Regions from separate parts of the Bacillus sp. 0209A genome, predicted to be linked through region 4. Evidence: riboswitches for the same ligand, from Rfam matches in the RefSeq annotation. Region 4 holds a riboswitch; each other region holds the start of a gene.
The links. A riboswitch is a leader RNA that binds a small molecule or an ion and turns the genes downstream of it on or off. The one in region 4 is predicted to bind thiamine pyrophosphate.
Positions count from the first base shown of each region.

Region 1 (3,211 bases), 420 kb from region 4:
ATGGTCGGTGTGAAGCTCGATATTTGGACCCTTTTCCAAGATCCGAAAATTTTAATCATGATCCCGCTTCTGCTTTTGGCGCTGTTAGTCAGCAAAATCATTCCTGTCCTGTACTTGAAGAAGTGGTATGATAAACGAACCATTTTGGCGTCTGGTTTCCTGCTGACATCAACGCTCTCGCTCGTGATTGCCGCTGCGACAATCGGACAGCAGCTTCACGTGATCAGCGCAAATATGTCAGGAGCGCTGACGTTAGTAGCCGTCATTGCCAGTATTTTTTCGCCGGTCTTATTTAAAAAATTATACACACGGGAAGAGCAACCGGAGGAGAAAAAGACAATTACGTTTATCGGCGCAAACCAAATGACATTGCCTGTTACTCTTGAACTGCCGGAAGAGGAGTATGACGTGCGTGTTGTGCATGTCTATCAAGAGAATGCGGAGGAAAAACTGTCAGAATCAGTATTTACCGTTGAAGCCATCTCTGACTATGAACACCAGACGCTTGAATCACTCGGCATTTTTGATGCAGATATCCTGGTTGTCGCGACTGGGAATGAAGACATGAATGCGGACATTGCGTTACTTGCAAAAGAAAAAGGAACAGAAAGAGTCATTGCCAGCGTTGGATCACCCGAGAATGAAGCAACTTTGAAGGCGCAGGGAATTAACATCTTTTCTATGCTGCTGTCGACAAAAACACTGCTTCGCGCGCTAATAGAAGCGCCTGGTGTCATGAAGCTGCTCACGAACGAAGAGTCTTCTCTGTATCAAATTAATATGGAAAACAGCACGTACGACGGTGTGATTTTACGGGAATTCCCTTTTACAGGAGACGTCATCTTTGTCAGGATTTTTAGAGGTGTGGACAGCATCGTTCCTCATGGGGATACAAGGCTGAAACTGGGAGACCGCTTAATTGTCACCGGGTCTAGGGTGTATGTAATGGAACTTAAGAAAACATTAGAAGGATAAACCTTGACCAAATAGGGATTCGTGTTAATATAGAGGTGCAACAACAATTCAATATGTATTCGTATAACCACTAGGGGTGTCCTTCATAAGGGCTGAGATAAAAGTGTGACTTTTAGACCCTCATAACTTGAACAGGTTCAGACCTGCGTAGGGAAGTGGAGCGGTATTTGTGTTAGTTTACTATGCCAATTCCAAACCACTTTTCCTTGCGGGAAAGTGGTTTTTTTTAATTATCAGACAGGGGGAATGACGTGTGAATTTTTCAGAAGAATGCCGTAACGCAGCCGCAGAATGGTGGGAAGGGAGCTTTGTCCATCCTTTCGTTCAGGGAATCGGTGACGGAACGCTTCCGATTGACCGTTTTAAATACTATGTGCTTCAGGATTCTTATTATTTAACGCATTTTGCAAAGGTACAATCGTTCGGTGCCGCTTATGCGAAGGACCTTTATACAACGGGCCGCATGGCAAGCCACGCCCAAGGTACATATGAGGCGGAAATGGCGCTTCACCGCGAGTTTGCGGAGCTGTTGGAGATTAGTGAGGCAGAGCGTAAGGCGTTTAAGCCGTCTCCTACAGCGTACTCTTATACATCCCATATGTACCGTTCGGTTTTGAGTGGGAATTTTGCTGAGATCTTAGCGGCCCTGCTGCCATGCTACTGGCTGTATTACGAGGTTGGCGAGAAATTGCTGACATGTGATCCGGGGCATCCGATTTATCAGAAGTGGATCAGCACATACGGCGGTGACTGGTTCAGACAGCAGGTCGAAGAGCAAATCAACCGCTTTGATGAGTTGGCGGAAAACAGCACGGAGGAAGTGCGTGCCAAGATGAAAGAGAATTTTGTTATTTCAAGCTTCTATGAGTATCAATTTTGGGGAATGGCCAATCGAAAAGAAGGCTGGTCCGACCGCGGCATAAAAGAGGTGGAGGAATTTGGAGCTTCACGCCATAACTGATGACTGCAAGCCGGTTGAAACGTTAGCGAGAGTCATCATAGCGATTCAGAATGAAGTTGATTACATTCACATTCGAGAACGGTCTAAATCGGCGGCTGACATTTTGAAACTGCTTGAGCTTGTTTCTGAAGGCGGGGGAGATAAACGAAAATTGGTCATGAATGGGCGAGTGGATATTGCACTTTTTTCATCTATTCATCGCGTGCAGCTGCCGAGCAACAGCTTTTCACCGAAGCAGGTCAGAGCCAGATTTCCTCACCTTCATATCGGGCGGTCGGTGCATTCACTGGAGGAAGCCGTTCAAGCAGAAAAGGAAGATGCGGACTACGTATTGTTCGGCCATGTGTTTGAAACGGATTGCAAAAAGGGTCTTGAAGGCAGAGGTGTGTCCTTGCTGTCAGAAATCAAACAGCGGATGTCCATCCCGATTATGGCCATCGGCGGCATGACACCGGACAGATTAAGAGACGTAAAACAAGCGGGAGCAGACGGCATCGCTGTCATGTCAGGAATTTTCTCTTCCGCTGACCCTTTGGAAGCTGCCAGACGATATTCCCGTAAGCTAAAGGAGATGCGCTATGAAAAGGCATTATGATGCAGTAGTCATTGGAGGCGGGATTATTGGTTCCGCGATTGCTTATCATTTAGCAAAGGAAAACAAAACAATCGCATTGTTTGAAAGCGGGACAATGGGCGGCAGAACAACAAGTGCCGCTGCCGGAATGCTGGGCGCTCATGCCGAGTGCGAGGAACGTGACGCGTTTTTTGACTTCGCCATGCACAGCCAGCGTCTGTACAAAGGTCTTGGAGAAGAGCTTTACCCATTATCCGGTATTGATATCAGGCGACATAACGGCGGTATGTTTAAGCTGGCGTTTTCTGAAGAAGACGTGCTGCGGCTGAGGAAGATGGATGATTTGGAATCAGTCAGCTGGCATACAAAAGAAGAAGTTTTAGAAATAGAGCCGTATACGTCCGGTGACATTTCCGGGGCATCCTTTATTCAGGATGATGTGCATGTTGAGCCTTATTTCGTTTGCAAGGCATATGCGAAAGCAGCGAAAGCGCTTGGCGCGGAGATTTTTGAGCATACTCCCGTCATGCATGTCGACCGTGACGGTGAAGTGCTGTCCATCGAGACACCGAATGGTAACGTATCGGCGGATTATGTCGCGGTTGCCAGCGGGGTGTGGAGCGGAATGTTTTTTAAACAGCTCGGGCTGAACAACTCATTTTTCCCTGTAAAAGGGGAATGCCTGTCTGTTTGGAATGATG
Region 1 covers NZ_JBAIZV010000001.1:826,500-829,710, reverse strand. The annotation lists gene V6D44_RS03640 (monovalent cation:proton antiporter family protein) at 1-975, shown strand, start outside; TPP riboswitch at 1,038-1,146, shown strand; gene tenA (thiaminase II) at 1,229-1,936, shown strand; gene tenI (thiazole tautomerase TenI) at 1,914-2,531, shown strand; gene thiO (glycine oxidase ThiO) at 2,515-3,211, shown strand, end outside.
Region 1: another riboswitch for thiamine pyrophosphate. It lies ahead of tenA (thiaminase II); the one in region 4 lies ahead of V6D44_RS01610 (acetylornithine deacetylase).

Region 2 (3,211 bases), 270 kb from region 4:
AGCTGATGCTCAATCACAAGGAGGCTGAAGCCTTTATCACGCTGAAGATCTTTCATCATGTGAACGAACTCCCTCGCTGAATAAGGATCTAGAAGAGAAGTCGGCTCGTCTAACATAATGAGCTCGGGCTCCATCGCTAAAATACAGGCGAGCGCAACTTTCTGCTTTTGTCCTCCTGACAGAGTGGATATTGTTTTTTCTTTTAAATGAGCAATACGTAATTTTTCTAAAACCGCATCGATCTTCTCCGTCATCTCTTCTTTCGGAATCTGCAGATTTTCCAGCCCGAAAGCGATTTCGTCTTCCACCGTCAGCATGCAAAACTGCTGATCGGGGTCCTGAAAGACGACTCCGGCATACTGGGCTACTGTTTCGGAGGCTCCAGGGTCTGTGACCGGCTTTTCAAGTAAAAATACATGCCCCGACTGTGTACCGTCGCAAGCCTCCGGGTAGAGACCGTTTAAACAAAGGGCGAGCGAGCTTTTTCCGCACCCGCTCGGTCCTAGCAATAAAGCGCATTCTCCTTTTTGAAGCTCAAACGAAATGTTTTGAAAAACCGGTTTCTCGTCTTCTTCATAAGAGAAGCTGAGCCTGTCAACCGTGAGGAGCTTATCAAAGGCTTGCATGTTCTGATACCCGTTTCCGTTTCTTTTTCAGTTCCTTTCCGAGTGCCATTCCGTTTAGCACGCCCGTATACGCGAGAGAGTCGCTGACAGCTTTCCCGAGAAGTCCCGCAAGAAGTGCGCCGGAAGCAAGACGGATCATAAGCAAAATGAGAAGATAACCTGGTGAATAGGCAATATAGCCAGAAACAAATAGATTATAGATAAAGCTGGCTACTGAAGATCCCATTCCTGCCAGCATAAGTACAGGCAGAGAGTATGCTTTCCAGCGCGTCGCGAGAAATACAGCTTCAGCTCCGAGACCTTGAACGATGCCGATGACGATGACCATCGGGCCAGATGGATTTCCCAGCAGGCATTCAACGAGAGCGGCTATGACTTCAGAAACAAGCGCCGCTCCGGGTTTTCGAATAATGTACGCGGCGATGATGGAAACGATAAACCAAATACCGTAAATCGGTTCATAAGCGATTGGACCGAACATACCTGCAAGTACGTTTCCAAAATGCGTAAATAATAAATAAACCACGGCAAAAACGATACTGATAACGGACATAATGACAATTTCTTTTACTTTCCAGCTTTTCATTTTATCCCTGCTTTCTGTTTTTTCTAGATGGACTGTTAGCCGAGAGATTCACAGTCATGGTTACGTGCTTTGTTTGCTTTTCAGCCATGCGGAAAACGGCTTCCAATGTCCTGAATACGTCATGCGCATCCCCATCAAGCTCACTCGCGTAATGGACACCCTGTACGAAGGTGCCTTCTGCTTTCGCAATGTCGACAGCTTCCATGATCAACTCCATATAATCCGGCTCATTCATTGGATAAAGGGCAAATTGGCATGGCGCTTCCGCGTTCAGGCTCCGGACAGCATCTTCATTGACACGATTATCGTCTGCGGAAAGATATGTATCTTCTTGTGTGTCGCCCGGGCATCCGATGGAAAACGTGCCGTTCATGACGATGTGTTTTTCGCTGTTTGCCGCGTTAAGATAAATGGCTTTGGCTGCATCGAATACATGATCAGCTGATCCTCGTAAGACTGTGCTGATATGGTCGGTTTTCGTCCAAACCTTAGATGTGTCGGTTTTTTTCAGTGCGGACTTGATCACATTGATAAAATCATCTGTCATCGGATATAAAGAGAACCGAAAACCGGCGATTCTGCTTGTACCGCATATTTGCTCCATTTCTTTCACCCCTTGTTTTTTGGTAAAATAAAAAACTGCATATTCTAAGGGAATATGCAGTAAGAGATCGATTAAGCGCACAAAAAATACACCATTCGGTCAACCTGCACTTCCCCACGCTGGTATTATCCAGATCGGGTCATAAGGGATCAAAACGCGTTACTCCCGCGCTTTATCTCAGCCAAAACAGCACCCCTAGTGCTTTCCGTATACAATTTTTTATGTTGACATCATAATAGATGATAAGAATCATTTTGTAAACCAAGAAATTATTTTTTTCATATCGAGACAGGAGAGAGTGATCGGATTTGGAAAAAGGACACATATTAATTGTGGAAGATGAAGAAAAAATCGCCAGAGTGCTTCAGCTTGAATTGGAGTATGAAGGTTACAGCGTTACCATGAAACACAATGGTACGGAAGGGCTGAATGCGGCAGCGGAAGGCGGGTATACCTTGGTGCTTCTTGATGTTATGCTTCCGGGACTTAGCGGCCTGGAGGTGCTGCGCCGCTTGAGAAAAACGGATTCGCAAACACCTGTCATTTTATTAACGGCGCGCGACAGTGTGCCTGATAAGGTAACTGGACTGGACATCGGTGCCAATGACTATGTCACAAAGCCGTTTGAAATTGAAGAATTACTTGCCAGAATCAGGGCGGCACTGCGCCAAAACGGGACAAAAACAAAAGATGTTGACACCTTTCTTACTTATGACGACTTACGGGTGAATGAAAAAACACGTGAAGTGAGACGCGGAGACAAAGAGGTGGAATTAACGCCGCGGGAATTTGATTTGCTCGTCTATATGCTGAAGCATCCGCAGCAAGTGCTGACACGGGAGCAGATTTTAAGCTCAGTATGGGGATTTGATTATATTGGTGATACAAATGTCGTGGACGTCTACATCAGATACATCAGAAAAAAGTTGGATTATCCTTACGAAAAACAGCTGATCCATACGATTCGCGGGGTTGGCTATGCCATTAAGGGGTAAAAAATGAAGCTAAAGACCAAGATTCATCTATACACATCACTATCGCTGTTACTGTTATTAATTCTGGTCCATACCGCGGTCTATCTCATTTTTTCATCCGCCCTGACATCAACGGATGCGGCCCGGCTTGCAGATGAGACCAGTAACATCGCCGAAGCACTGCATGCTGCTGAAACAGAAGGAGTGGCTTTGCAGGACATGCTGCAGGCCTATCTTCCGGCAAACGGCATGGTCCGTGTTGTGAATGGAGATCAAAAAGCTGTGATGACCATAACAAAAGAAAAAGCGTATAAAGAATTCCCTCTCGCTTTTCATAGCGGTGAAACTGCAGATGTAAGGAAACATGACGGCAAACTGTTTGCTGAAGCTGCTGTTCCGGTTATTTGGACCGATGGGCAAG
Region 2 covers NZ_JBAIZV010000001.1:676,252-679,462, reverse strand. The annotation lists gene V6D44_RS02780 (ABC transporter ATP-binding protein) at 1-626, opposite strand, end outside; gene V6D44_RS02775 (ECF transporter S component) at 613-1,212, opposite strand; gene V6D44_RS02770 (Ykof family thiamine-binding protein) at 1,214-1,816, opposite strand; TPP riboswitch at 1,911-2,023, opposite strand; gene ykoG (two-component system response regulator YkoG) at 2,125-2,811, shown strand; gene V6D44_RS02760 (sensor histidine kinase) at 2,815-3,211, shown strand, end outside.
Region 2: another riboswitch for thiamine pyrophosphate. It lies ahead of V6D44_RS02770 (Ykof family thiamine-binding protein); the one in region 4 lies ahead of V6D44_RS01610 (acetylornithine deacetylase).

Region 3 (3,211 bases), 710 kb from region 4:
ATCAAGAGATAGATGAAACTGGTCTCGCCAGCGGAATTCAAAGCGGGCTTTCGATAAAGCGTCATCCCTTATTTGCGCTCCGGGATGCCCTTTGGCAAGGTCAGCGGCATGCGCAGCAATTTTATATGTAATGACTCCTTCACGTACATCATCACGATTAGGCAGCCCCAAATGCTCCTTCGGCGTTACATAACAAAGCATGGCTGTCCCATACCAGCCGATCATCGCCGCTCCGATCGCTGAAGTAATATGGTCATAGCCCGGCGCAATATCTGTCGTCAGGGGTCCCAAGGTGTAAAAAGGCGCTTCTTTACAAATGTCCATTTGTTTATCGACGTTCTCTTTAATTTTATGCATCGGCACATGCCCTGGTCCCTCAATCATCACCTGAACATCATGCTTCCAGGCAATTTGCGTCAATTCTCCGAGAGTCTCCAATTCAGCAAACTGCGCTTCGTCATTGGCATCAGCGATTGATCCGGGGCGAAGCCCGTCCCCAAGAGAGAAAGCAATATCATACGCTTTCATGATTTCACAGATTTCTTCAAAATGAGTATACAAAAAGCTTTCCTGATGATGAGCCAGACACCACTGTGCCATAATCGCTCCCCCGCGTGACACGATTCCCGTTGTCCGTTTGGCGGTTAACGGCACATACCGCAGCAAAACACCCGCGTGAATCGTAAAATAATCCACCCCCTGCTCTGCCTGCTCGATCAGCGTATCACGGTAAATCTCCCACGTTAAATCCTCCGCTACGCCGTTTACCTTTTCAAGCGCCTGATAAATCGGAACAGTTCCCACAGGCACGGGGCAATTGCGGATAATCCATTCACGCGTCGTATGAATGTCTTTCCCGGTAGAAAGATCCATCATCGTATCCGCTCCCCAGCGAATGGCCCACGTCATTTTTTCCACTTCTTCTTCTATAGATGAGGTAACCGCTGAATTCCCGATATTCGCATTAATCTTCACATGAAAATTCCGGCCGATAATCATCGGTTCGCTTTCAGGATGATTAATATTTGAAGGAATGATCGCCCGGCCGCTTGCTACCTCATCTCTGACAAATTCGGGAGACACATGCTCGCGGATTGCGATAAACTCCATCTCAGGTGTAATGATCCCCTTTTTGGCATAATGCATTTGTGTGACATTTTGACCTGCTTTCGCCCGCAGCGGGTTCCGCTTTAGTCCTGGGTAGCTTACGTTTGGATTTACTTTTTTATAACCGTTATCTTCTGGTTTTATAGCTCGTCCTTCATATTGTTCAACATCGCTGCGCTCCGTGATCCATTTTTGGCGGAGCGGCTTTAGCCCTTCTTGAATATGAATGGTCACATCGGGGTCGGTATACGGTCCGCTTGTATCATAAACACGCACAGGCGCGTTTTCCTCTTCGCCGAACGCCCCTGTCGTCGGACTCAATGCGATTTCCCTCATCGGCACTTGGATGTCCGAAGAAGAACCCTCCACATACACTTTCTTGCTCCCCGAAAAACTCGACATAATGGAAATGTTGGCTTGCTGCACTGAATTGTTTTGCATCACTAATCTTCCCCTCTCTTCGTTTGAAAGGACAAAATCAAGCCCATAACCAGCACAAAAAACCGGATTCAAATGAATGAACCCGGTTAAAGTCAGAAAGAAACTTATTATTGCCCAGCACGACAATAATAAAAACAATTTCTCTACTTCCCCACGCTGGTACGAACCAGATCAGGTCCAAAGGGTTAAGAAGCTTACCTTCTCTCTCAGCCCGAAAACGGGCACCCCCAGTAACTATTGATTTCGGACTCATCTTAACATAAAACCAACCTAAAAAAAAGAGGAATATATAAAATATTCAGCTAATTCGCCCCAAATATTTAACCGGCAGCGGGGTTTCAAATATTTCATGTTCACCCCTCGTTACCCGATATGCCTTTGCACCCGGTCTTGAACTCACTGTCTGAAATAGCCGATTATTTATGAAATGAAGAGCCGCTCCATCGTCCGCCGCATAGCCCTCGCACAAGAATTCGTTACATATCAGCTGATGGTATATCGGTCTCCGATCCTTCTCACCGTCATAATGAGGACAAAAGCTTCCTTGCAAAAAACCTAAACTTTTCATACTTGTCAGCGGTCCGGCTGAATCCGTCACCCCTTCTGCAAACCAGCAGATCGCACCGGCACTTAATCCAGCTAGAACCACACCGTTCTTCCACGCCTCTCTGAGAATAAGATCCAGCTCCCACTCCTTCCATAGCACAAGCATATTCCGCGTATTCCCCCCCGCCAACATAAATCACGTCCTTTTCCATAACAAAAGAAGTTAAATCTGTTGACGGCGGCTTAAATAAGGATAAATGAGACGGCACACAATCCAGTGTTTGAAATGTATGATAAAACCGCTGAACATAGTTTTGGGAATCACCGCTTGCCGTCGGCAAAAAACAAATACGAGGCGTCTTCCGTGCCGATTGATTCATGATATATCGATCGAGGGACAAATTTTCCGGCTCCATCGAAAAACCGCCCCCTCCCATCGCAATAATCTGTTTCATCATCCCACTCCCCGACAAAATTTGTTATTCATTATAGCATGACACAAGGCTAAATATTTTTTTATCAGAAAGAGCTAGAACATAAAATTCCTAACGATGATTTATAGCCCGAATCAAACCTAACAGCAACCAAAACCAGCATAAAATAAAAATTGCGCAGTAACAGAACTCGCAAACCCAGAACTCAGAAAGTGTTGCATGAACAATTAGTTACAGTTGTTCATTTCATAGAGAACTGTAACAAAGTCATAAAAAAAGACGGTGTCTCATTTATGGGACACCGTCTCTTCCTTTTATTGCTCCACTCTTTGTAAAGCCTCGTTTACCGTTTCTTTTATAAATGCGTCTTCACCGCTTAATGAGTCTAAACTGAGATCACCATTTCTAAGCCTTTCGGAAATATTGTTTATATCCTCTTCTACCGTGATTTGCAGTTCACCAGCCAAAAACATTCTATGTAATTCATCAGCAACCAGACTTTCTTTATTCATTTCAACTCCGCTCCTTTGCTTTAAATTATTCTTAGTCTGTCCCTAGTACGGACGAATAATAGGAAAAAAGTACGAATCAAATGAATCTTTTTCCCTTCTTCTTACGTATATCTGTTGAGAAAAAGAAAAAGGGGAAGATCTAACATGTCATTTTTTAAGAAGCTTGCAGCA
Region 3 covers NZ_JBAIZV010000001.1:1,120,319-1,123,529, forward strand. The annotation lists gene thiC (phosphomethylpyrimidine synthase ThiC) at 1-1,548, opposite strand, end outside; TPP riboswitch at 1,680-1,787, opposite strand; partial or broken gene V6D44_RS05125 (Type 1 glutamine amidotransferase-like domain-containing protein) at 1,847-2,549, opposite strand; gene V6D44_RS05130 (hypothetical protein) at 2,843-3,040, opposite strand; gene spo0M (sporulation control protein Spo0M) at 3,185-3,211, shown strand, end outside.
Region 3: another riboswitch for thiamine pyrophosphate. It lies ahead of thiC (phosphomethylpyrimidine synthase ThiC); the one in region 4 lies ahead of V6D44_RS01610 (acetylornithine deacetylase).

Region 4 (3,211 bases):
TCGTTGAGCGCCGATTTGCATATTTCTAAATGAAATGTGCCGGAAGAAACGAGACTTCCGGCATTTTCCAATCAGCAGCAGACAAGCAGGTTTATGCATGCGGTTCACTTAATCGGACCAAGATCACATCTTCCCCGATTTTTACTATATTTCGCCATGGAATGACTAATTCCTCTTCTTTTCCAAAAAATCCGAGAACCTTCCCATTCCCCCCTAATATGATCGCCTGAATTTTACCAGTAGTCACATTGATATCGATATCGCCAATGCTCCCCAGCTTTTTCCCGTTTGAGACATTGACAACATCCTTCACCTGAAATTCTGAGATGCTGATCATTCCATCACGTCCTTTTTCCGTCCTTTTTTCAAGTATATGAATGGGCGGGCTGAACCTTGTCAGCAAGAAGAAATTTTCATGGTTACTGTTCTTTTTTACCGCTGCACCATCTAATGATAAAATCGAGCATGATTTTTGTGTAATCCACCAGCTGCTCAATCGATACCTCCTCGTTCACAGAGTGTGCATTGTGCAGATCGCCAGGACCGTAGATCACGCTTGGAATCCCGGCATTAAACAGCCATCCCCCGTCTGTAACGGATTGAGAAACGTCAATAACCGGATGCTCCCGTTTCACTTCCTCATGAGACGCTGTAAGCGCTAAGACGCCTGGGTGGCTGGGGTCAACTTCCAGTGCCGGAAAAATTTCTCCTCTGTCTTCAATCATAGATGAGCCTCCCCACTTAAAAACAGGACGGTTTTCCCTAAGCCAAATATCACTGTCGCTCAGCCGGTTGATGTAATCTTCTATTTCAGCTGCCACTTGGTCATGGGTTTCATTCGGGTAAAAATGGACCGTAATCCACAGCCGGCACTCGTCCGCTATAAAAGCCGCATGTCTGCCGCCTTCAATAACAGCCGGATTAATGGTATTTGTGCCGGGTTTAAAGCCATGGTAACTTTTCATAATGGACCAGTGGCGCTCAAGTTCACCGAGTCCCGCAATGATTTTTGCCATTTTTTCAATTGCGCTTGCCCCGAATGTGCCTCCTCCTGCGTGAATCATATTCCGCCTCGTCCCATCATGAAACGTTTGACTGCTTTTGATTTCGATCCAGCCTGTAATGACACCTCCTTGGCCTTGAATATGCATATCGCTCGTATCCGCGACAACTGCAAAATCAGCATGATAGCCCCTCTTGCAGCATTCAAGCGTGCCGGCTTCTCCGACTTCCTCCCCAATCACCGATTGCAAAATCAAATCACCGGGAAGTTCAATGCCGGCTTCACGAATCAATTTGACCGCAAACAGCACACACGCCAACCCGCCTTTCATATCTGAAGCGCCTCGTCCGATTAAGAAACCGTTTTTTTCAATTGGGTGAAACGGATTATGCTCCCAATCCTCATTCTCTTTTACCTCTGCAACATCTACATGGCCATTGATGATCAGGCTATGATAACCGGCTGAATCCATTCCTCTAAGAAGACCCACTACATTGGGATCTCCCGGGTACACGTCCCATTTATCGATCGAGAATCCCATGTCATGTAAAAACCCTGCAATCCATGACTGGACGCCGTCTGTATTCCTTGCAGGCGGAGCAGGTGTCTGATAAGAAATCAGCGTTTTTGCAAGCTCAATCAGGTCCCCCTTTTGATCTTCCGCCTTTTTGATCAGAGAGTCTATTTGTTGATTCAATGTGATCCGCTCCTTTCTTAAAAATCAAAAAGCCGTTTCATATGTTATGAAACGGCTCGATAAAAACAGACAGAGTCCTATGTACTCCGCTTTTTCACCGCTTCCCTCCGCTGGCATGATCCAGATCAGGTCAAAAGGGTTGAGACAATGTCTCTCTCAGCTTCGAAAAGCACCCCTAGGATGAGTCTGTATGTGTTTGTCAGGCATTTGTTATCGGCTCGGCTCTTGTTAAAAACGGCCGACCCTGATTCCATAATACATGGATTGGCGTATCAAAAAAAGCCGAGAGTATGTGATCAGTAAGCATTTCTTTTATTTCTCCGGATTTAAAGACCTCTCCCTGTTTTAACAAAAGGGCTTTGTCAAAGACCGGCAAAATTTCTTCCGCATGATGAGTCACATAAAGGATCGATGGCGCATTTTCTTTGTTTGCAATGTATGTAATCGTGTCTAACAGCTTTTCCCGGGCAATAAAATCCAGCCCTGTGACCGGTTCGTCCAGTATCAGCAGCTCCGGATCCGCCATTAGCGCTCTTGCAATCAAAGCTCTTTGTTTTTCTCCTTGAGAAAGGGTTTCATAGCGGCGGTCGGCATATTCAATCGCTCCCAAGTCCTCTAACAAACCAATCGCTTTTTCCCTGATTTCCGCACTTGGTGTTTCATATAATCCAATTGAAGCGTAAGCGCCGCTCAAAGCAATTTCAAATGCTGAATCTGCCGGATAAAATTTTTGCTGAAGAGCCGCTGAGACGAGGCCAATTTTCCGTCTGAGCTTCTCCCCAAGCTCTGTTTTGCCAAATTCATGGCCAAGCACCTGCATCTTGCCCGATGTTGGGAAATAATATGAGCAAAGCATATTTAACAGTGCGGTCTTTCCGGCGCCATTCAGTCCGTAAAGCACCCAATTTTCCTTTTCTTCCACCCTCCAATGGATATCCCTCAGTATCCATTTCCCATTTCGTTTTAATGAGACATTGTCAAGCTGCAAAATCATCGTGGTCCTCCTCTTTACTGCCTTCTATAATTATTTAAATTTTCATAAAACTTCGTACGAACTAGGATACCTTATTTTTTCCAAAACGTAAACCGTCCGAAATCAATAGAAAGCCTTTAAAACAAAAATTGTTTTAAAGGCTTTACATTATTGATGGATATTCTTATTCATTTGTTTGATAGCCGCTTTTTCAAGCCTGGACACCTGCGCTTGGGAAATCCCGATTTCCTCGGCTACTTCCATTTGTGTTTTCCCTTGGAAGAACCGCTTTCGCAAAATCATTTTTTCCCTATCATTCAGTCTTCTCATGCCCTCTTTTAAAGCCAGCTCTTCAATCCATTGTGAATCTTTATTGCGCTCATCACTAATTTGGTCCATCACATAAATCGGGTCTCCGCCGTCGTTATAAATCGGTTCAAATAGAGAAACCGGATCCTGAATGGCATCAAGCGCAAATACAATTTCTTCATGCGGTACTTCAAGAACTTTTGCGATGTCTTCTGCAGTCGGCTCCTTG
Region 4 covers NZ_JBAIZV010000001.1:406,717-409,927, forward strand. The annotation lists gene V6D44_RS01605 (YlmC/YmxH family sporulation protein) at 92-337, opposite strand; gene V6D44_RS01610 (acetylornithine deacetylase) at 420-1,700, opposite strand; TPP riboswitch at 1,786-1,887, opposite strand; gene V6D44_RS01615 (ABC transporter ATP-binding protein) at 1,900-2,694, opposite strand; gene sigG (RNA polymerase sporulation sigma factor SigG) at 2,842-3,211, opposite strand, start outside.